3 regions of the Bulleidia sp. HCP3S3_C9 genome follow, and region 1 is predicted to be linked to each of the others. Evidence: a T-box and tRNA genes for the amino acid it is inferred to sense, from the RefSeq annotation. Region 1 holds a T-box; the other regions hold tRNA genes.
What was found. The T-box of region 1 lies ahead of leuS (leucine--tRNA ligase). A T-box ahead of a tRNA ligase gene usually reads a tRNA of that ligase, here a tRNA-Leu.

Region 1 (8,319 bases):
GTTTGCGATATATATAGTGATAATATGCTTCTCCACCTTTTTGCGTCCACCAGTAGGCAAAATTTGCAGAAATCCCAATACAGATCATTAATGCTATCACGAATAACACTTTCAAAAATTTCTTCATGCATCTCATTTTACTACAAAATGATATCTTATCATCTAAAGAACATCTAAAAAAAGCAGGTCATTTGACCTGCCCTATGCATTAAAGAATACCAACTCTCTTGAAAATTGTATCCACGTTTCTAACGTGATACATTGGATCAAAACAATCTTCAATTTCTTCTGGTGTTAATGTTTTCTTCACTTCTGGAACAGATGTAATCAAATCTCTGAAATTGAGATCATTTTCCCAAGCCTTGATTGCCTGAGGCTGTACAGTATCATATGCCTGTTCTCTGCTCCATCCCTTTTCAATGAGTTTTAACATAAATCTCTGAGAGAAGATAACACCATTTGTCAGCCAGATATCTTTCTTCATCTTTTCTGGGAAAACTGTTAGATTCTTCAAGATGTTTCCAAAACGATTCAACATGTAATCTAACAATTCCGTAGCATCTGGAGCGATGATTCTTTCTGCAGAAGAATGAGAAATATCTCTTTCGTGCCATAATGGAATGTCTTCATAAGAAGTTACCATGTATCCTCTTAATACTCTTGCACATCCACAGATATTTTCACTGCCAATAGGATTTCTCTTATGAGGCATTGCTGAAGAACCCTTCTGTCCCTTATTGAAATGTTCTTCCACTTCTCTAACTTCTGTTCTTTGCAGATGTCTGATTTCAGTAGCCATCTGTTCAATTGTAGAACCAATCAATGCTAATGTAGAAAAGTAGTTTGCATGTCTATCTCTCTGTAAGATCTGTGTAGAAATATTCGCAGATTGAATACCTAGCTTTTCACAGACATAATCCTGTACGAATGGTGGGATATTTGCGAAAGTACCTACAGCACCAGAAATTTTACCAGCTTCAACATCTTTTCTTGCTTCATCAAAACGGTTTAAGTTTCTCTTCATTTCTTCATACCATAAAGCAAACTTCATGCCAAATGTAGTGATTTCCGCATGTACACCATGTGTTCTACCCATCATGATCGTATCTTTATATTTCAAAGCATTTTCTTTCAAGACTTCCATGAAATCCAGAATATCCTGTCTCAGGATTTCATTAGCTTTTTTGTATCTTAATCCATACGCAGTATCCACAACGTCTGTTGAAGTAACACCATAATGTACCCATTTCTTTTCTTCACCCAAGGATTCAGAAACACAACGTGTAAAAGCAACAACATCGTGGCGTGTCATCTGTTCAATTTCATGAATACGATCTACATCAAATTTCGCATTCTTTCTGATTTTTTCAACATCTTCTTTAGGGATTTCTCCTAGTTCACTCCACGCTTCGTCAATGAGGACCTCAACATCCATCCAGGCCTGAAATTTAGCCTGCTCTGTCCAAATGTTTCGCATTACTTCTCTAGAATATCTTTCAATCATAGAACCTCTCCTTTTCTTCTTATTGATTTTCAAGAACGTTTTCAACTTCGAGTCTAGCTTTTTCTATATCACTGCTCACCACAAGGATAATTTTGGTATCGTTATGTTTTTCAATTGCATTACTGATCTTAAATACTTCTTCCGGATAATTTTTATTGCATTCATTTTTCAATGAAATCAGAAAATCATCAATGTATGAAAGACATGCATCCATATCATTTGGATAAAACACCCCAATCATATCATAATTTCCTTCTGTTGATGATCGATACAAAGATGCATCTTGAATTACATCTTTATCTCCAGAAAATACCATACCAATGACAATTCTATTTTTTACAGCTACAAGCTCATCTTTCATTCCTAAGGAAGAAACAAGCTGAATCGTTTCCATTTCAGATTGAGACATTTCACTCTGATTTATCGAAACATGATTACTTGTGCATCCACATAGAAATGCAATCGATAGAATCACCAATACATATTTTTTCATCATTTCAATATTTTCTCAACTATATTTTTTGCCTGTTCCATATCATCCGCAATCACTAATACAACATATTTATCATTACTATCAAGAAGTGCATTTTTAATTTTATTCACTTCTTCTCCAAAATATTCCTGTGCATTCGCTTCTGCAGATTCTAGATATGTTTGTAATGATACTTTCACATCATTGCTGTTATTTGTTCGAAATACCGCAACGGTATTGGAGTTTCCAGCAATATTAGACAAGTATACACAAGCATCTGTATATTTTGAATCATCCCCCTGGAAGAACAGGCCCTTGATTGCTCCTTCTACAAGTGGTTTGTCCATTGTATCCTGCAGTTGCAATTGTTTAACAATTTCTGTTGCTTTTTCATACGCTTTGCCGGAAGTTTCAGCTTCTTCCACCTGTTCAGCTTCTGGAGTTACAGTCATTGTAGGTTTTTGGATTGTTACGGATTCTTCGTGATATTCATCCCAGTAGCAACCGGTTAATAGTGACAGCAGTAATATGCTACTCACATATTTTTTTGACATATGTCTCCTCCTTTACAACATGATGTGCAATTGAATCAAGAAGTGCATTGGCACCATCTGCATTGAGATGTAATCCATCCCAGACATATTCATCTTTGATTTTATTTGCCTCGTCAATCATACCATCTTCTGTGTTGTAATAATATACATGTTTCTCACTTGCTAATGATGCCATTGCTTCATTTGCAAGTGCTAATTGCTGATTTAATTCTTCATCTGTTAAATCTGTTATATATTCAGGCTTATAGCTGGACATCAGATAAACCGAACATTCTGGATCATGATTTCTAATATCATCAATGACTTCGCCATATGTATTCTTCCATTCATTCCAGTCATTCTGACGAATTTCATTGATTCCTAGCCAGATATAAATATTTTTTTTCTGTGTTGTAGTTAAAAGTGAATATAACGTATTGTCTTGAAACTGTTCAAACATATCTGGATTTAACATATCATAAATACGATACAGACTCATAGATTCACAATACCATACTTCTGCACCATAGTCTTTTAATGGTGTATATAAATACAGTGAGCCCATTCTAGAATCTCCCGCAAAGAATGTATTTGCATAATACGATACATCAATCGCTTCTTCTGTATATGGTACTGGTTTTGCATAATCATAATAATTGATATTTCGACAATGATACGCTGTTTCTTTTTTGTCTGTTATATTAGAGGAATGGCAGCTCGTAAGCATTGTGGAACAAAGAAGTATATGCAACAAATATCTCTGTTTCATACATAGCCTCATGAATGAAACAAATCATCATTGTTATCTTTATTAAATTCAGGTAGATCTGGCAGCTCATCTAATGAAAGCAATTTGAATGCATCCATAAATTCATCTGTTACGGAATACAAGAAAGGCCTGCCTGGAGCATCACTTCTGCCTTCTTCTTTGATCAGCCCTCTTGCTTCCAGCTTACGAATCATTACATCCGCACCAACGCCTCTGATTTCTTCAATTTCTACACGTGTAATTGGCTGTTTATATGCAATGATTGCTAATGTTTCCAATGCTGCATTCGACAGCTTGGAAATCTTGTCAATTGAGAACAGTTTCTTTGCTGCCTCATGCACAAATGCCTTTGAGAGAAAACGATAGCGACTTCCATATCTCTCAATTTCAAAGCCTCTGGAATCATCTACATACTCCTTCTGCAGTGCATCAAATAACTGTTCTGCTTTTTTGGTTGAAATATCCATGGATTTACTCGCCTGTTCAACCGTTAATCCATCATCTCCAACTAGAAACAACAGTCCTTCCAGAATTGCTTTGAGCTTCACATCATTTTCTTTCTGTGCAAGCTTTGCTTCTTCCTCTTTTTGAATCGAAGGATCCATGCTTAGCTGCACATTCTTTTCTTCATGAGCTTCCATTGTTTCATTTGCTTCAATCTGAGGAAGATTGTTTTCTGTCATATTCATATCTTCATTCATTCAGCATTTCCTCCTCTTGTAAACCATATCACATCATTTTCATCAACAGTAAAGGCTAATGTATGTTGTCTTGCTAAATCCAGAACGGATAAAAATGTTGCGATAAACATTGGCATATCATGTACATCTTCTAAAAGATTTTCAAAGCGGAATGTCTTAGGAAGCTTATCCAGCATTGCACGCACTTTTAATTCTCTATCTTCCATAGAAACTTCTTTGACAGTATATGTAGATTCTTGTGGAACAGACAATCGCATACGCATCATAACACGTTTCATTGCACGCATCAGATCATATGGATTTCCTTCATATGGTAAAGATTCATCTTCTTTCATCCATTGATCCACTTCATCAGATAATGGACGAGATAATTGCAACTGTCTGCTTTCATACAAAGCATTCAAATCTTCAGAAGCTTCTTTAAATTGCTGATATTCAAGTAATCGTTTAACAAGACGATCTTTTGGATCTTCCTCATAGCTGTCATCGAGATCTTCATGTTTTCCTGGAAGCATCTTTTTAGACTTGTATTCAATCAGCGTCGCGAGTTCGCTTAAATACTCGGAAGCGATTTCTAAATGCAGATTTTCCATTTGATTTAAATATGCGATATATTGATCCGTTAAAACATTCATATCTAAATTCATTAAATCCAGCTGCTTTTCTTTGATTAAATGAAGCATCAGATCTAATGGACCGTCAAATGTGTCTATCGTTACTTTAAATTCATTCATAGCGCAACTATTATAACAAAAAATGGCCTCTTTTAATAGAGACCATATTTGTTACTTTACAACGATATTTACGATTTTATTAGGGATTACAATGACCTTGCGCACTTCGCCTTCAGCTAAGAATTTCTGGACTGCATCTAATGCAAGTGCCTGCTTTTCAACAGCTTCTTTATCCGCATCCTTGTCAGTTTCAAACTTGCCTCTGACTTTACCATTAACCTGTACAACAATCATTACTTTACTAACTTCAAGCTTGCTTTCGTCATATGTTGGCCATGGTGCATAGGCAATAGATTCCTCATGACCTAACAGCTGCCACATTTCTTCTCCGATATGAGGTGTAATACAAGAAAGCATCTTGATGATTCCTTCTGCATATGGCTTGTATACAGTGTCTACCTTATATGCTTCATTGATAAAGATCATCATTTGAGAAATTGCTGTATTGAAACCTAAAGCTTCATAGTCTTCTGTAACCTTCTTAACAGTCTGATGATAGATGAGATCTAATTTACCATCATTTGTATCTGTCAACTTGCCAGATTCAATGAATAAACGATAAACACGGTCAATCCATCTTCTAGCACCATCAACACCAGCCATAGACCAAGGTTTGCTTGCTTCTAATGGTCCCATAAACATTTCATATAAACGAAGTGTATCTGCACCATACTGCTTAACGATATCTGATGGATTAATTACATACTTAGGGAATCTCTTACCCATCTTGATACCATTTTCACCTAAGATCATACCTTGATGAACAAGCTTCTGGAATGGTTCTTTACATGGAACGATGCCTTTATCATATAAGTAATTGTTCCAGATACGAGAATACATCAAGTGACCAACCGCATGTTCAGGTCCACCAACATATAAATCTACTGGCATCCAGTGTTTCAATAGTTCAGGATCTGCCAGCTGCTTTTCATTCTTTGGATCAATATAACGCAGATAATACCAGCTAGATCCAGCTGAACCAGGCATTGTAGAAGTTTCACGGGTACCGTGAACACCATTCTTGTCATATTTCTTCCATTCCGTAGCATTTTCTAATGGCGCTTTCCCATTATGACCCTTATAATCTTCAAGCTCAGGAAGAATCAATGGTAATTCATCATCAGGCAATACATAATCTGTCCCATCATCTAAATGTACGATAGGAACTGGTTCACCCCAGTAACGCTGACGTGCAAAAATCCATTCACGGAAACGATAGTTGACCTTTTCTTTAGCAATACCCATAGCAACAAGTTTTTTGGTAATTGCGACTTTTGCTTCTTCTACTGTTAATCCAGTAAATTCTTCAGAGTTGATCAGTTTGCATCCTTTGCCTAAATAATCCTGCTTTTCAAATGCACATTCACTGACATCTCTTCCTTCAATAACCTGAATCATATCAATGTTGTGTGCTTTTGCATATTCAAAGTCACGCTGATCATGGCTTGGTACTGCCATAACAGCACCTGTACCATAGTTTGCCAATACGAAATCACCGATAAATACTTCTACTTCTCTGCCATTGACTGGGTTGATTGCCTTGATTCCTTCCAGTCTGCATCCAGTCTTTCCTTTATTCAATTCTGTACGATCCATATCAGATTTGGAAAGTGTCTGTTGAATATATGCCTTTACTTCTTCCTGGTTCTGGATACGAGGCATCAAATCCTGAACAAGTTTTCCATCTGGTGCAAGAACCATGAATGTGATTCCATAGATTGTTTCAATACAAGTTGTAAAAATAGAGAATTTACCGCCACCAACGATATTAAATTCAACTTCTACACCTGTAGATTTACCAATCCAGTTACGCTGCATTTCCTTTGTGGATTCTGGCCAGTCAATATTGTTTAATCCCTCTAGAAGTCTTTCTGCAAAAGCAGGCTGATCAATACACAATTGCTTCATATTCTTACGAACAACTGGATATCCACCACGTTCACTCTTACCGTCAATGACTTCATCATTGGACAATACTGTACCAAGCTCTTCACACCAGTTGACAGGCATATCTACATATTTCGCATAGCCATCTTCATATAACTGTTTGAAGATCCACTGTGTCCAGTGATAGAAATCAGGATTAGAAGTTGCGATCATTCTTGACCAGTCATAGTCAAATCCCAATTCTTTTAACTGTTTTGTAAAAGTTTTAATATTTTCTTGTGTAAACCCATTTGGATTGTTACCTGTCTGTACAGCGTACTGTTCTGCTGGCAAACCAAAAGAGTCATATCCCATTGGATGCAGAACATTATATCCCTGCATACGCTTCATACGCGAAACGATATCTGTTGCGGTATAGCCTTCTGGATGACCTGCATGCAGTCCTACTCCACTTGGGTAAGGAAACATGTCTAATACGTAATACTTTGGTTTTGAAAAATCCCAGACATCTGTTTTAAATGTCTCATGATCTTCCCAATACTTCTGCCATTTTTTTTCTACTTTTAAATGATCGTACATAAACCCTCCTGAAAAAATATAAAAGACGTCCAAATCTAAGGACGTCTTGTAAACGCGGTACCACCTTAGTTCATATGAAAATTTCATATGCACTTCATTCTTCTCTTTAACGCAGAGCAACGATCACTCATAAGGTGAGTTCACTTGTAAATATGCTGCGGATTTCACCAAATCTCCGTCTCTCTAAGCCATACGTATAAGCTACTATTCTTATTTCATCACGATGAAATTAGTGTATCACTTTTAAATTTCAAAAACAATGAAAAATCATTTTGTTAAGCCAAACAAATCTTCGACAATATAATCAGGATGATGCTGTTCATTCATTCCTGTATTTTCAATAGAATTTCCCTCTGTTACAAATACAGTTGTAAATTCACAATGCATTGCGGGAAGAATATCTCTTTCAAAATCATTTCCAATAAACAAGATATTTTCCTGATTGAGATACAGCTTTGCCATCAGAAGATAATTATCACATCCTCTGCCAAAGGAAATACTTTTACATCCCGTTGCATACTCTATCATCTTTACAATTGCAGCATTGCCAATCATACGCAATCCATCTACAAACTGTACATTGCGATTATCACTGGAAACAAGCATTGCACCATCCTGTACAGCCAAAGAAATTCTTGAATAATCATAGTATGTACTTTTTTTATTCATTCCCATAATGATAAAATCTGGATGATCAAATGTAATCTGATAGTTTCCTTTTTCTAAAACTTCTTTAATTCCAGCGCCACCTAAATAACACGCTTTCTGCATGTCTGGATAACGTAAATGCATATAGTCTCTACAAGCCATACTGCTTGTATAAATTGAAGATGGACGAATATAGCGAAACCCTCTTTCTACAAGATAGTCAGCAATATGATCCTGGATTCTTCCAGACTGTTCCGTCACAATGATATATGGCATCCCTTCTTCTTCGAGTTTCTTCATAAAAGCAATTGCTCCTTTCGAAGCAATTCCATTTTTCACCAAAACATCTAGCTGTATGATATAGCTTGCATCAAACATAATAATCCCTACGATATTTTATCATAGATTGTGGTAACATAGATGCATGAAAACTTCTACAAAGATATTACTGACGATATTCTGTATGTTATCTATTACAGCCTTTTTACTCAT
Region 2 (8,319 bases), on a different contig from region 1:
TACTTCATGGCAATTATATCAATGGAATATGGAGCATTTAGGGTATTCCTATCAATGGAGTACGGATTCTCCAACAGATGGATTAACTTTTCAGCAATTGAATAAGATTCAAAATACAGAAGGAATTGAAACGATAAAATATTTATCAAGTGCTTCATATTATGGAATGAATGATCAGCTGCTGTATGTTCAGTATGAAAATGCATTAAATGATCCATATGTGAAATTGTATGCATCATATAAATATGTGGATTGTAATGAAACAACAGGATTACCTGTGACAATTGTTATGCTGCCTGAGAATTCTTCTATCTGGAATGATATTGTGGATGTAACAGACAAGGAAGAATTTAATTGTGGGGAATCTGTGATTTGCTACTTTATGTCTTTGGCGAAAATATCAGATGGCTCCATTCAAGTCGTAGATTCGGACATGAAGGAGAAAATAACCGGAACTGAAATTGCTTTGCATGATGGAGAAATGCTTTCGTTAAAAGCCGGCAATCATAATATACAAGTGAAATGTGAAACAGTAATTGATCATTTGAATACAATTAATGTTGATGCAAACATAACTCCGGGAACAATATTTGTATCTGAAAAACTATATTGCCAATTATTTGATATGGATTCTTTGAAATATAATAAAGTTATCGCACATGGAAACCATCATGCTTCGTATGATGTGACAGATAAGTTAATGTCAATGATCAATCGTAATCAAAGTATAACTTTTAATAATCATAGAATTGAAGTTGAACAAATGAAAAACCAAATCTACACGAAGATATTCTATATTGGTATTGTAACGGTGATGCTTTGTTTGATTTTCTTGGTGCAAATGTATCAGAATCAATTGTATTTCCTCAGAAGTGAAACGGATAGAATCCATTTGTTGCATGAATTGGGAATGAATCAAAGATGGATGAACAAGATGTTTCTAATAAACTCTCCATTGTTTGCGTTGATTGTATTTCTGTCAGTGAATGGAATTTCTATACCAATTCTTTGGCTTTTATTGACACGTAGAACTTCGATGTATGTTGAATCTGGATTATCTATATCTCGTGTGATTAAATATGGATTGATTCATACGAATTTGTGGATATTGTGGATACCGCAGGTATTATTTCTGTTGATGTATTTTTATCTATGTCATAAAGCTAAGATATATTTGAATGAAGAAATGAATAAGATGTAAGTAAATAGAGAATGATAGAAGGAAATAATACGAATTGACAGCTAGTTTGCTTTAGAAAAAACTCTTGTGTTCCAAAAGAACATGAGAGTTTTTCTTTTTTTAACAGTAAAAAACAGTAAAGAACTGTAAAAGAAACATAAAACAGTAAAGAATTGTAAAAAACTGTAAAAGAATAAAATTCATTGTAATTTGTCGCGAGAACTATGGAAAGCAAATGCTTCTGAATGATAATTTACAAGCAAAAAAAAATCGCTGTTTCCAGCGATTTTTAAATGGTGCGGATAGCAGGACTTGAACCTGTACGCCGAGGGCATCAGATCCTAAATCTGACGTGTCTGCCAATTCCACCATATCCGCATTGCTTAAGTATTCTATCAGAAAAATAAAAAGAATGCAATATGCATTCTTAGCAAACATAGTTTAAATAGTATGGAAGCTGCTTTCTCCACCATGGCCAGTCGTGTGCGACGTCTGTTCCCCAGAAATCTACCCAGGCTGGTACATTCTTGTATTCAAGCAATTCTTTGATTCTTCCGGCATCTTCCTGCATTGGAACTTCCCATGCACCTCTACCGCAACATACGATGATATCTCTATGGCGATACATTTCAACTTTTGGATCATCATAATGCATGCCTTCTAGATAATCGACTGGTGAGTTTGCATATACTAGATCATCCCAATAGTCAGGGAAGAAGAGTCTTGCATTGTATGCACCGCTTAATGCAATGCATCCTGCAAAGATGTCGGGTCTTCTAAGCAAGGAATTCAATGCATGTGTTCCACCCATAGAACAGCCAGTTGTCATGATACCTTTTGCATATGTGCCATTGTTTGCCTTGGCATTGATATCAAAGATTCTTGGACAGAGTTCATCTGTGATGTAACGCATATATGCTTCCTGCTGGAGGATTCTATTTCGATTATCCCAGGAAGTTGAACTCCAGGAATTGACATCATTAGAATCACAACAGAACATTTGAATACGACCTGATTCAATATAGTCTTTTGCAGCATCGATCATGCCATTGTTTTCATAGTCAAAGAAACGACCATCTTGTGATGGGAATACAAGAAATGGTCTACCGGAATATCCATAGACTTTAAATTCCATGTCTCTTCCCAGGTTTTGAGAATATTCTTTATAGTATTCTGTTTTCATTTCTTCACCTTGTCTTTCTTGTATACGAAGTTTACAAAATCTTTGACTTCTTTCTTTGTTTTGAAGCGTGCAATGTAGAATTCATTTCCCATTGCGGAAGATAACAGGTCAGGCATTCTTTCATGCATGACAATGGATTGACCATATTTTGAGAAGATAGATGTGGATCCATTTGTATAGATGCCATTGTATTTATCTCTTCTACCGACATATACACAATGATATGGTCGATCTGTTTTGTATAAGCCTTCATTATACATTGCCATATTGGCATAGATGAGATATACATTGATATCATTTGCGTAGTTCATCATATCTGGTGTATATCCTCCAGGAGGTCTCATGTTAACTTCTAAGCCTACAAGATCTCCTTTTTTGCCTAAGCCTTCTTTATCTTCATAGAGTCTGAAGTATTCTGTATGGAAGAATCGTCCACGGATATCAAATGCTTTGATAACACGTGTGCCCATTTCAACAAGATCCTTTGGAATTTCTCTTTCACTGTAATACCAGCATTCATCTGCACTGTTTACGATATCCATGATTGGTTCAGGGAATACGTGGGATGTCTGGAAGATGATGTTGTTATCTTGATCTACGATACCATCGAAGGAAACGATAGATCCTGGAACAAATTCTTCCATGATGTACTGTGTCTGGATGTTTTGCTTGTAGAAGTCTTTGAGCTGTTTGTCGTTTTTGATTTTCCATGTTGTATTGGCACCAACACCATCGTCTGGTTTGACAATGACTGGATATCCAACAAGATCTACAAACTTCTTTCCTTCTTCATATGTAGAAACCATATGGTATCTCGCAACTGGAACATTTGCCTTTTCATAGTAGGCTTTCATGTTTGATTTTGTTTTATAGCGCATGACAGAAGTTTCGTTGTCACCAGAAGTGATATTGAAATCTGTACGTAGTTTTGCATCTTGTTCCAGCCAGAATTCATTGTTGCTTTCCAGCCAGTCAATTTTTCCATGCTTATGAGCGAACCATGCAACGGCACGATACATCTGATCATAATCTTGCATGTTATCGACACGATAGTATTCGTCACATGCATTTTTCATCTCTTCACTTAAAGAGTCATAATAATCTTCACCGATACACAAAGAAGTACCACCAATGCGTTTCCATGCCTGTGGAAACTGATAATATGTCTTTGGAAATGTTGGAGATATAAAAACAAAATTCTTTCCCATATGTTCTCTCCTTTAACCCATTTATGTTTAAAATAGTATCATATAAACGCTATTTTTCATGAATGAGTATATAATCTTTATTGAAAGAAAGGCATTTTTGTTGAAAAAGGTTTCATAAATGAGTAGATTAGATAAAGATAGAGAAAAAATTGATGAAATTGATGCACAGATTGCAAAATTGTTTGAAGAAAGATTTGAAACAGTACGTGATGTCATTGATTACAAAATTGAAAACCGCTTGCCAATATTAAATTCAGATAGAGAAAATGAAATTACGAAAAAGAATGTAGATCGCATTCAGGATGATGATATCAAACCATACTTTGAAGCATGGTACCATGATCTATTAGCTTTAAGTAAAGAATTTCAAAGACAGATACAAGATGAAATGTAAGGAGGAAATTCTATGGGTGAATTATTAAAACAGTTAAGAAAAGACAACATGATGGCAATGAAGGAACACGATACTGTGAAAAAGGGTGTTCTTGGCATGGTAATTTCTGCCGTTGCGCTTGCTGAAAAAGAAAAAGGTGTTGAATTAAGCAAGGAAGATGAATTGACTTATGTACAGCGTGAATTGAAACAGACACGTGATTCTTTACAACAGACACCTGCTTCTAGAACAGATTTGATTGAAGAAACAAAGAAGAAAATTGAAATTCTTGAATCTTATCTGCCTAAACAATTGAGTGCTGAAGAAATCAAAGAAGCAATTGAAAAAATTATGAGTGAAAAGGGACTGGAACCTGTCAAGAAATCACAAGGTGTTGTGATGAAAGAAATGATGGCACAATATAAAGGACAGGTGGATGGTAAGCTTGTTAATCAGGTTTTAGGTACACTATTACATTAATGGAAACGACCTTGTGTGGTCGTTTTTTATATACGTGGTATAATAGTGAAGCAAAGATAGAGTCAAAATGACTATAAGGGGTCGTATGAAAATCGTTTTAGAGAACCTGACAAAAGTATTTCCACAAGGAAAACACACACCTGCCGTAACTGCGGTAGATCATTTTAATTTTGAAATACCGGATGGCAAGCTTGTTGCTTTACTTGGTCCATCTGGATGTGGAAAAAGTACTACATTGAATATGATCTGTGGACTGGAAACACCTACAGAGGGAAAAATCTTTTTTGGGGATGAAGATATTACAAATGTACCTGTTGAAAATAGAGATGTTGGTATGGTTTTTCAAAGCTATGCGTTATATCCACATTTAACAGTAAAACAGAACATTATGTTTCCTTTGGAAAATAAAAAAGGAAAAGAGAAATTAAGTAAGCAGGTCATTGAAGAAAAAGCAATGGAAGCTGCGAAGCTTGTACAGATTGATTCTTTGATGGATCGTAAACCTTCTGCTTTATCTGGCGGTCAGCAACAGCGTGTTGCGATTGCACGTGCTTTGGTAAAGCAGCCAAAAGTGTTATTGCTGGATGAGCCATTGAGTAACCTGGATGCTAGACTGCGTCTTTCTACAAGAGAAGAGATTCGTAGAATTCAGCAGGAAACAGGTGTTACGACTGTGTTTGTTACACATGATCAGGAAGAAGCAATGTCAATCAGTGATTTGATGGTTGTGATGAAGGATGGTGTGCTTCAGCAGATGGATAAGCCACAGGAAATTTATGATAATCCTGTAAATTTGTTTGTGGCAAAGTTTCTTGGCACGCCAGCAATCAATGTATTGCATGGAAAGATTGAAAATGGAAATCTTCTGATTGGGAAGGATGTCATTTTCAATGTTGACCTTCCAGATCAGAATGTGTTTGTTGGAATTCGTCCTGAAGGATTGCTGGTTGATGAAAATGGACCATTTGTATGTTCTCTGCAAAAGATTGAAAAGCTTGGCAGAGATACGAGTGTCATCTGTACACATGAAGGTATGCAGATGGATCATATGCGTATTGTTGTACCGAGTGAAACAAAGATTGAAAACAGTGATACGATTCGTTTTTCTTTGAAACCACATAAACTGTATTTGTTTGATGAAAGTGAGAATAGAATTGCTTTAGAGGAAGATGCATGAAGAAAGTTCGTCCTTGGCTGTATCTATTACCTTCCTTGATTCTTCTTGGGATATTCATGATTTATCCTTTGTTCGATGTTCTTGTCTATTCATTGCAGGAAGGGTACAACTCTGCTTCACAGACATATTCTGGTATTGGTTTCTATAACTTTTCGTATGTTCTGCGCGATCCTTATTTTTTACAGGCAGTGAAGAATACATTCCTGCTTGTCATTATTACAGTTCCGTTATCAACAGGACTGGCATTATTGCTTTCTTTGGCATTGTCTTCGATCAAGAAAGTCAAAGAATTGTATCAGACAATTTATTTCTTGCCTTATGTAACGAATACATTGGCTGTTGGCCTTGTATTTATGATCTTGTTTAAGAAGACACCTTATTCTGATGGCTTTATCAATATGATCATTCAATTCTTTGGCGGTAACAGCGTTGATTTTATTGAAGGACCATATTGGGCAAAGATGCTGACGATGTGTATCTATACGATCTGGATCGTTCTGCCATTTAAAGTATTGATTTTAACAAGTGCACTTGCTTCTGTAGATCAGAATCTATACAAAGCTGCCAAGGTAGATGGAACAAGTTCTTTTAGAACATTTACGAAAATTACACTGCCAATGATCATGCCAATGATTTCATATTTAGTAATCACCGGATTTATTGGGGCATTTAAAGCTTATAGTGATGAAGTTGCTATTTTTGGTACAAATTTAAATGCAGCGGGTATGAATACGATTGTTGGGTATGTGTATGACATGTTATATGGAAATTCTGGAGGATATCCTTCATATGCTTCTGCTGCAGCACTCATTTTGTTTGCCATCGTATTAACGATTACAGTGATCAATTTGCTTTTGTCAACGAAAGGAGATGAAGCAGAATGAAAAACAAGCATCTATTGAAGAAGATATGTATTCATGTATTCCTTGCATTCTGGGCACTCGTTGTATTATTTCCATTCTATTGGATGGTTTTAACTTCTTTTAAGAGCTATGGAAGCTATAACAGTGAATATATTCCGAAATTATTTGTATCTTCACCAACATTAGAAAACTACATATCTGCATTTTCAGAAGTGAACTTAGCTGGATATTTTGGCAATACTGTATTGTTTACTGTCATTACGGCAGGTGTCATGTTGTTTGTAACGATTCTTGCGGCATATGCATTTGCAAGACTGAAATTCAAGGGAAAGAATATTGTATTTACATTGTTTCTGTCCTTGATGATGATTCCAAATGAACTTGTCGTTATTACAAACTTTGTGACAATTACGAACTGGAATCTGAGAAATACATTTATGGGGTTGATCTTACCTTCTATTACATCAGTGTTCTATATTTATCTTTTGAAGGAAAACTTTGAACAGGTTCCTGAAGAATTGTATAAAGCAGCGAAAGTGGATGGATTGAGTGACTGGGAATATCTTTGGAAAGTGCTATTGCCAGTTTGTTCTCCAACAGTAGTTACAATTACAATTCTGAAAGTCATTGAATGCTGGAATAGTTATGTATGGCCTAGATTGATTACTGATAATGAGAAGTATTATCTTGTTTCTAATGGAATTCAGGAAATTCGTGAAAATGGTTTTGGAAGAGAGAACATTCCTGCGATGATGGCAGCTGTTGTGGTAATTTCGATTCCACTGATTATTTTGTTCTTGCTTTTCCATAACAAGATCATGGAAGGTGTGAAAAGAGGAGGTACAAAAGGATGAAGAAATATTTCAAGCTTCTTCTTGCGAGTATGCTTCTATTGTGCAGCGGGTGTCATGGAAAGCGTACAACCTCTTCGTTTGCAATGCCTGCTTCTTTTGATACTTCAAAGAATTATGAAGTGACGTTCTGGGCAAAGAATGATACAAATAAAAATCAAACTGCAGTATACCAAAAGGCAATCAATGATTTTGAAGCATTATATCCAAACATTAAGGTCAATATTCGTTTATATACAGACTATGGAAAAATCTACAATGATGTCATAACAAATATTTCTACAAATACAACACCAGATGTATGTATTACGTATCCTGATCATATCGCAACGTATCTTTCAGGCAGTGATACGGTTGTTCCATTGGATACACTCATGGATGATGAGAAATATGGACTTGGTGGGAGTGATGTGAAGTATGATTCTATCAAGAAAGATGAAATCATTCCTGAATATCTAGAGGAATGCATGCTGAATGGACAGTATTATGCATTGCCATTTATGCGCTCTAGTGAAGTTGTGTATATCAATGCAGACTATGTGCATCAACTGGGTTATGAAATACCTGATGTATTGACATGGGATTATATCTTTGAAGTTTCTGAAGCCGCAACGAAAAAAAATGTGGATGGAACGTATGCTTTAAATGGTCAGAATGTCATGATTCCGTTTATCTATAAAAGCACTGATAACATGATGATTCAAATGTTGAAACAGAAAGGTGCTGGATATGCGGATGAAAATGGAAACATTGAAATCTTTAATGACGATACAAAAGAAATTCTTGGCGAAATTGCAGGCCATGTAGAAACAGGTGCATTTTCAACGTTTAAGATTTCTTCTTATCCTGCGAACTTTTTAAATGCGGGACAATGTGTATTTGCGATTGATTCTACGGCTGGTTCTACGTGGATGGGAACAGATGCACCATTGTCTGATATCGCAGAAGAAAATAAAGTGGATTTCAAAACTGAAGTACGTATTGTACCTCAATATGATGTGAAT
Region 3 (8,319 bases), on a different contig from region 1:
AACAAGAATGCAAAGATGCCCAGTGTTACGACAATACTGATAGACATAACAAGTGCTGCTCTAACACCTTGCTTTACACGTTCATATTGTCTAGCGCCTAAGTTTTGTCCAACGAAAGTTGTAATCGCAAGCATCAAACTATTGACTGGCAATCCCATAAAGTTATCAATTTTATTTGAACAGGAGAATCCAGCGACACCACTTGCTCCAAATTGATTGATATATGCCATAACAATGACATTGGATACAGATACAATCATGCCCTGTAATCCTGCAGGTACACCTATTACAACGATTTGCTTCAAGACAGAAAAATCAATCTTTAGATTTTTCAATGTAACTTTGTATTCATTCTTCGTATGCATCAATAAATTGATGACTAATAACATAGAGATACATTCACTGATGATCGTTGCCCACGCAGCACCATCAACACCCATACCAAATCCTTTTACAAATAACAGATCTAAAAAGATATTCAAAATAGACGTCGCAATCAAGAAATATAAAGGGTTTTTAGAATCACCAACTGCCTGTAAAATACCAGTTCCTGCATTATAGACAATTAAAAACGTTGCGCCTAAGAAATAAATTGCAAGATATCCATCCGCATCATTGTAATAATCCGATGGTGTATTCATCATTCTTAGAATGATTGGAGAAACAAAATATCCAACGATACTTAAAGTAACGCCAAACAAAATGGAAAACAAAAGAAAAGAGTGAATTGCTTTCGATTCATCCTCCTGTTTTCTAGCACCATAATACCTAGATACAACAACACCAGCACCCGTTGCAAGACCTTGGAAAAAAGCAATCAGAAGGTTAATAATTGGTGTACTTGCACCAACTGCAGCCAAAGCTTCCTTTCCAACATAGTTGCCGACAACAATAGAATCGATTGTGTTATACATCAGCTGAAAGAAATTACCTAACAATAATGGAATCGCAAACAAAGCTATCTTTTTATAGATATTTCCTGATGTCATTAATCCTTTACTCTCACGCATATATTTCCCCTTCTTTTAACAAATATTTTACATCTAAATACAAATACATATAAAAAAGATGCTCACTTTTCAGCATCTTTGATTTTGTTTTTTGTATCTTCATCGATTCTTTGTTTTAATACAGATAAGTATGGAGAAAATACAACATTTTCTTTCCCATATGTTAACTGCAGATCATATTCTACAGGAAGCCATGTAGAAATATCAGCTTCATCATGTGCAATCAAAGCTTCCAGCTTATCTAAAGCTTTGTATGTTTTTGCTTCCAGTGTTTCTAAAGCATTCATTTCTTTTAACAACGCATTCCATTCTTCTTTTTGTGCTGCAGGAAAGGAATTCACCCAGGATAAGAAGATTTCATCTTCCTTATTTTCATCTTCTTTGTTTTTATCAAATACAGGAATATCACCTGTAAACGCTTCTCCTAAATCATGAATCAGACACATGCGAATCACTTTATTCATATCCACATTTTTAAATTCATCTTCTTTTGAAATTAACATTGCCATTAAAGCAATTCTCCAGGAATGATCCGCAACAGATTCTTTTCTTTCACCAATTGTCCAGTTATGACGTGTATTGATTTTCAAAATATTTGCGCGATGTAGTATTTCTAATAGTTCTTCTGGTGTCATATTTTTCTCCATTTTCTTAAATATTTTAGAGAAAACATAAAATGAATGCAATGTTTCAATTGCATTTTGAATCAGATTCATGTATTATAAATAAGCAGTTTCAAATGCCCGAGTGATGGAATTGGTAGACGTAGGGGACTCAAAATCCCCCGGTGGCGACACCGTGCCGGTTCGAGTCCGGCCTCGGGCACTTTTTTTATTTAATTTTTTTGGCATAAATAAGCTATTTTAGAAAAAATTGGGAACAAATTTGGGAACAATTTCTCCAAAAAAACAGATCGATGATTGCCTTCACCGATCTATTTTTATTTATTTTTGCTGGTTATTTATTTTTTGATTTTTCAATTACCTTATCAGCAACTTCCTTTGGAGCTGGCTGATAACGATCGAACTTAGAAACGTAACTGCCACGTCCCTGTGTCATTGCACGTAGTTCTGTAGCGTATGTCAACATTTCAGCTAATGGAACTTCTGCCTGAATTACCTGATCACCATGATCATTTGTTGTCATATCAATAATGATTCCACGACGCTTTGTAATATCTCCCATCAAAGTACCTGTGTAATCTTCTGGTGCAACAATTGTAACTTTACCAATTGGTTCCAATAATGTTGGTTTCGCATTTGGCATAGCAGCATTATATGCAAGTCTAGCAGCTTCCTTGAATGCATTTTCCTTAGAATCAACTGGATGATAAGAACCATCATACAATGTAGCCTTGACACCAACTACCTTGTATCCTGCTAATACACCATGATTCATGCAGTCACGAAGTCCTGCTTCTGTTGGAGGGAAGAACTGTTTAGGAACAGCGCCACCAAATACTTCTTCCGCAAATACCATTTCTCCATCAGGATCATCGCTTGGTTCAAATCTTACCCAGACATCACCATACTGACCTGCACCACCATTCTGTTTCTTATATTTTCCTTGTGCTTCTGCTTTGCCACGGATTGTTTCACGATATTGAACAGTAGGTTCTGCAGTAGTAACTTCAACCTTGTATTTAGACTTTAATTTAGAAAGAATCAAATCAATATGCTGTTCACCAATACCATAAAGAACCTGTTCATGTGTTTCTTCGTTATTGACAAAGCGAAGTGTCTTGTCTTCCTGCATCATATTCTTGATTGCTGCTGACATCTTATCTTCATCTGCCTTTGTCTTTGGCTTGATTGCATATCCTAACATTGGAACAGGATATTCCATATCTGGATAATGAACAACTCTGCTTCTTGTGCAAAGCGTATCGTTTGTTTCAGTTACAGATAACTTGACAACTGCCCCAATATCTCCAGTAAACAGCTTACCAACACCAATCTGGTATTTGCCATTGATAACATAGATCTGGTTAATCTTTTCAAGTGTATCTTTCTTTGAGTTAAATACTTGTGAATCACTGTTCAATACACCAGACATTACTTTCAAGTAGGAAATCTTTCCTACGAATGGGTCAACGATTGTCTTGAATACAAATGCAGATAATGCTTCATCTTCATTTGTTTCCATATCAATTGTCTGATCTTTATCATTCAATGCCTGAACACGTCCCTTTTCAGCATAGGAAGGCATAAATTCAGTAATCAGATCCATCAATCTTTCAATACCAGTCAGATTCAATGCAGATCCACAATATACTGGATGAATATCACCAGAACGAACACCAATTCTTAATCCCTTGGCAATTTCATGTTCATCAAATTCTTCACCAGAGAAGAATTTATCCATCAATTCATCATCACTCATTGCGATTGCTTCTGCAATTTCATCATAGTATTCTTTTACCTTAGGCTGAATTTCAGCTGGTACTTCTTTTGCTTCTGCAGGATCATCATAGTACCAGGCCTTATTTCTCAGGATATTTACAGAACCAATAACTTTTCTATCTTTGATAATTGGAAGTTCAAACAAGAATACAGATTTACCAAACTTTTCTCTTAGATCTTCAATGACTTTAGAGAAGTCTGCATTTTCATCATCTAATTTATTTACAAATAAGATTGTAGGAAGTTTTCTTTGCACAACAGCTTTCTTCCATGCACGTTCTGTTCCAGACTGTAAGCTATCCTTTGCACTGACAACGATCAATGCATTATCACCCATTGTTAAACCCGTATCTTCTTCACCTTCATAGTCAAGATAGCCAGGTGTATCAATGAAGTTGATCTTTTTATTTTTCCATTCAACAGGTGCTAGATGTGCATAGACAGAAACACCTCTTTTACCTTCTTCAGCATCAAAGTTCAAAGCAGTTGTACCATCATTATTTTTTCCAATTTTCTCAATTGCTTTTGTCTTAAAAAGACAAGCTTCAATCAATGAACTCTTACCTGCACCAGAATGTCCTAAAACAGTAACATTTCTTACTTCATTCGCTAAATAGTCTTTCATGATCATGCCCTCTTACTTTAACAGATCCTTCAGATCATCTAGACATTCTTTACGAACATAATGAATTGCTAAATTACCTTCGTAATCTTTCTTGTCTTTATCTGCACCACGATCAAGTAGTAAATGAACGAGCATTGGAATACCAATGTATGCAGCTCTCATTAATGCTGTACAACCCTTATTATCCGCAGCATTCACATCTGCCCCATTCTTCAATAATACTTCGATCACGTCATCTTTATACGCATTTACAGCTTCCATTAATGCTGTACGACCCTGTTCATCTGTAGCGTTGACATCTGCTCCCTTAGAAATCAAATATTCAACTGTTTCTGTTTCACCTAGAAGCGCAGCTCTCATCAATGCTGTACGTCCTTTATTATCATGTGAGTTGACGTCTCCACCAGCATGAACGATCATTCTACAAATTTCTGTGTGACCTTTTTTTGCAGCACCCATTAGAGCAGTCTTATTATTTTTGTCACGTGCTCTTGTATCAGCGCCATTGTCTAATAAGAAACGAACGATATCTTCATATCCTCTTTTTGCACTTCTCATTAACGCAGTACGTCCGTCACCATTTCTAACGTTGACATCTGCTCCCTTAGATACTTGCGCGCAGACCTTGCCGAAGTCACCAGCGGCAGCTGCGTCAAAAAATTCCTGATTTACCTGATCCATAATGATTTCCTCCTGTTAGATAATTCATTCAATTTTTTAAATAAAAAGATGGACACATGAAAGCTCCATCTTAAAACCAATATTCGTGATGATTGAATTCCCCGCCGAAAACAACCCTTTCTGTGTTTCTATTTTGTACAATGAAAACAACTTTTACGTTCTTCATGATAAATACTCCAATCTAGAAATTCAAAATCATCTGCTAATTACATTTTACAAAAACTACAAAATACTTCAAGTGTAAGCGTTTACTTTTTCAACTATTTTTATGAATTTATGAAAAAAGAAACAGATTCATTTTCAATCCTCTATTTCTTTTCGATAATTTCAATTTTCTGGTATGGAATTTCAATATGATTTTCGTTAAATGACTTTAACAGTTTTTTTCTTACATCACTTGCTGCCTGAAACGAGGAAGAAAAATCTTTTGTATACAGTGGGAATAATAACCGAATGCCACTATCATCAAATGCCTCTAATCGAATCGCAAATGGAAGTACACCATGCTTCTTTTCTTCTTCACTTCGAATATCAATGACATTCTCTGTATGTAATACTGCTTCATAAATCAATTGTTCTGCTCGATCAATATCACTGTCATAACCAATGTCAAAACTGATGATCTTCTTATATCCCTTTTCATCACTGATACGGTTTTCAACGATTGCACTGTTCATAATACTGTTAGGAACAATGACTCTTGTATTTTCCACTGTATTGATCACTGTATGACGAAATGTAATTCCAATCACACTTCCAGAAATATCTTTATCCTTTAGATAAATGACATCACCGACATTAAACGGATGATACATCGCAAGAAAGAAACCAGCAATAAAATTTCCAAACGACTCCTGTGCAGCTAAACCTACAACAACAGACATCACTGATGTTGCCCCTAAAACTGCACTCGAAAGTCCAGATAATGGTTTAATACCACCTAAAACAGAAAAGACAGCGATACTGTAAATAATTGCACGCACAATTCTTCCTGTAAATCGTAATGTCATTTCTTTCTGATCATCTTTTTTTGCCGCATTCGCAAATAATTTCCATAAAACTTTTGCGATGCTGAATGCAATCAGTAGAATCAATATACTACGAATGATAAAGTAGAGAAGACCTCCATCAAAAAAGTTTTTTCCAATATTCCAAATTGTTTTATCCATGTTTCTTTCTCCTAATGATTTAAGTAGTCACTGTATTTCTTATAGTCTGGCATATATGTTTTTACAACTGCATAGAAATCTTTTGAATGATTTGCCACAAGGATATGTGCATACTCATGTAACAGCACATATGAGAAGCACTCATGTGGGAAATGAATCAATCTTGAAGAAATTGAAATATTTGATTTTGCAGGTGTACAGGATCCCCATCTGCTTGTCATATATTTAATGCGAATTCGAGGCAGTGGCTTTTGATTCATCTTGCAGATATGTTCATCTAGAAACTCTCTTTCCTGCTGAATCAGATACAACAGATATTTATTTGCTTCATGATAAAACGTCTTTTCAATTGTTTCTGCACTTCTATCTTTGACATGAAATACAATCACACTATCCTCAAAAGACATTGCATTCCTTTTTGCTTCGACAAACTTCACTGGATATTCTTTTCCAATCCACGTCGCAGAAATACCATCAACACCTGTTTTTACTTTCTCTTGTTTTTGCATTTGACGATTTCTCGCCTGAATGATCCATGTTTCTTTTTCTTTCAAAAAGGCATAGATTCTCTCTTCACTGACATGTGGAGGACAGCTGATCATTACATTTCCATCATTATCCAGACGCAATACGATATTCTTCATGCGTTTTCTTTTGACTGTAACTGTCAATTCTTTTCCCTGTATCGTTATAAGCATGTAGAAATTATATCATTCTTTACAAACATCGATCCAGGATACGTAATTCGATGCATCTTCTAATTCTTCTAATGACATCTTTACTGCACTTTGACTGTTTCCACAAGCTGGATACACTGTCTTGAATTTCTTTAAGCTTTCATCTAAATACACTTCAATCCCTTCATTGATTCCAAATGGACATACACCACCAGGTGCGTGACCAACAAGTGCTTCTACTTCATCAAATGGAATCATTTTTGCTTTGCTATGAAATGTCTGCTTATATTTATGATTGTCGATTTTTGCATTGCCTTCACATACAATCAATATTACTTTTTCGTGGACAAGCAAAGAAATCGTTTTTGCAATTTCACACGGCTGCACACCTAGAGCATTTGCTGCTTCTTCTACAGTTCTACTGCATTGATCTGGAATCATAATATGAGACGCATATCCTTTTGCTTCTAAATATGCTTTTGCTTTTTCAAATGACATATAAAACCTCCACGAAAATAATAGTTATAGTATAGAACAAAAAAATTTTAAAAAAACTATTGCATTTTTTATTGCACATATGGCATAATAGTTAAGCACTGTGGCGGCTATGGTGAAGTTGGTTAACACACTGGATTGTGGCTCCAGCACTCGTGGGTTCGAGTCCCACTAGTCGCCCTGAGATAAAAAGAAGCTTGTTAAAAGGCTTCTTTTTTTATTTTTTCACAATTGCTTCTAAATCTGTATCATATGCATCAGAAGTCATCACAATCTCAAACACCCCATCTTTCAAAGAATTCAAATACAATACATCATCCTGATCCACAGCCAATACAACTGTATGTGGTATACCAGTACTATCTTCACTAGAGATATCTTTTCCAGCAATATCTTCAATTGCCAGTATACGCGCATGTTCTATCAAAAGCTTCGTTTCTCCCTCTTTTGTATACAGTACATTCACTCTCATATTCCTGACGCATTTCATTAACATCGCTGCATCTACTTCACATTGAAAAATTGCCTGATGCTCTTTTAACAAGCTAGATGCAATATCTGGAATGTCTTCAGCATCTATCAGCATAGATCGATAGAACAAAGAGCCTGCAGGAATCTTTCCTTGAATATCTGTATATTTTCCAATGATATCTTTCTTTTTTATAACAACATTGTGATCAATAAATGCCTGTGGATAACGCACGTACAACAAATCCTTTTCTTCAATACAGCTTCTAGGCAAAATATCATTTTTCGCAATATATACTTCCTGTAACGATAAAGAAGTATTGATTTTTGAATGTATCATCATAAAAATAATCCCACCAATCATACAGATGCAGATGATACACAATATACATTTCAAAATAATTTTTCTCTTCATATAATACATATTCACAAAATTTCATAACATTCCAAAAAAAAGAGGGAAATTTTCCCTCTTTTGAATGCTTACGCATTTTGAACATGTTCAGCAAGATACTTTTTGATCTGTTCACGTGCTTCTGGTTTACATGGTTTACAGCCTTCTGGTGTAGCTTCGCCATTGACAAGTTTGTCAGCCATAGCTGCACATCCAGGGTTTCCACAACCACCACAGTTATATCCAGGAAGCATTGCCAATACATCATCTACTCTAGTATCTGGTTCAACATAGAACTTCTTTGATGCAAAGCCTAATACTGCACCAAGTACAGCACCAAGTACAAGCATCAATACGAATGCTTTAACAATTGCCATTTTCTGCCTCTTTCTTCTTTT

Region 2: it has a tRNA-Leu gene. The T-box ahead of leuS (leucine--tRNA ligase) is inferred to sense a tRNA for this amino acid. The anticodon was not compared.
Region 3: it has a tRNA-Leu gene. The T-box ahead of leuS (leucine--tRNA ligase) is inferred to sense a tRNA for this amino acid. The anticodon was not compared.

What each region holds. Positions count from the first base shown of each region.
Region 1 is NZ_JBQHWJ010000045.1:1,040-9,358, reverse strand. Features, by position in the region: gene ACTND6_RS08145 (hypothetical protein) at 1-127, opposite strand, end outside; gene purB (adenylosuccinate lyase) at 209-1,504, opposite strand; gene ACTND6_RS08135 (hypothetical protein) at 1,524-2,000, opposite strand; gene ACTND6_RS08130 (DUF4358 domain-containing protein) at 1,997-2,530, opposite strand; gene ACTND6_RS08125 (SGNH/GDSL hydrolase family protein) at 2,508-3,278, opposite strand; gene scpB (SMC-Scp complex subunit ScpB) at 3,287-3,979, opposite strand; gene ACTND6_RS08115 (segregation/condensation protein A) at 3,976-4,713, opposite strand; gene leuS (leucine--tRNA ligase) at 4,765-7,179, opposite strand; T-box leader at 7,214-7,407, opposite strand; gene ACTND6_RS08105 (HAD hydrolase-like protein) at 7,447-8,205, opposite strand; gene ACTND6_RS08100 (metallophosphoesterase) at 8,252-8,319, shown strand, end outside.
Region 2 is NZ_JBQHWJ010000020.1:256-8,574, forward strand. Features, by position in the region: gene ACTND6_RS04990 (hypothetical protein) at 1-1,201, shown strand, start outside; tRNA gene ACTND6_RS04995 (tRNA-Leu) at 1,475-1,558, opposite strand; gene ACTND6_RS05000 (esterase family protein) at 1,608-2,363, opposite strand; gene ACTND6_RS05005 (ATP-grasp domain-containing protein) at 2,360-3,571, opposite strand; gene ACTND6_RS05010 (chorismate mutase) at 3,690-3,965, shown strand; gene ACTND6_RS05015 (GatB/YqeY domain-containing protein) at 3,978-4,424, shown strand; gene ACTND6_RS05020 (ABC transporter ATP-binding protein) at 4,510-5,601, shown strand; gene ACTND6_RS05025 (carbohydrate ABC transporter permease) at 5,598-6,485, shown strand; gene ACTND6_RS05030 (carbohydrate ABC transporter permease) at 6,482-7,318, shown strand; gene ACTND6_RS05035 (ABC transporter substrate-binding protein) at 7,315-8,319, shown strand, end outside.
Region 3 is NZ_JBQHWJ010000038.1:495-8,813, forward strand. Features, by position in the region: gene ACTND6_RS07360 (MATE family efflux transporter) at 1-1,010, opposite strand, end outside; gene ACTND6_RS07365 (HD domain-containing protein) at 1,073-1,645, opposite strand; tRNA gene ACTND6_RS07370 (tRNA-Leu) at 1,752-1,835, shown strand; gene ACTND6_RS07375 (elongation factor G) at 1,968-4,037, opposite strand; gene ACTND6_RS07380 (ankyrin repeat domain-containing protein) at 4,050-4,718, opposite strand; gene ACTND6_RS07385 (mechanosensitive ion channel family protein) at 5,027-5,887, opposite strand; gene ACTND6_RS07390 (M48 family metallopeptidase) at 5,899-6,585, opposite strand; gene ACTND6_RS07395 (YbaK/EbsC family protein) at 6,598-7,062, opposite strand; tRNA gene ACTND6_RS07400 (tRNA-His) at 7,166-7,239, shown strand; gene ACTND6_RS07405 (hypothetical protein) at 7,277-7,870, opposite strand; gene ACTND6_RS07410 ((Fe-S)-binding protein) at 8,011-8,298, opposite strand; gene ACTND6_RS07415 (hypothetical protein) at 8,285-8,319, opposite strand, start outside.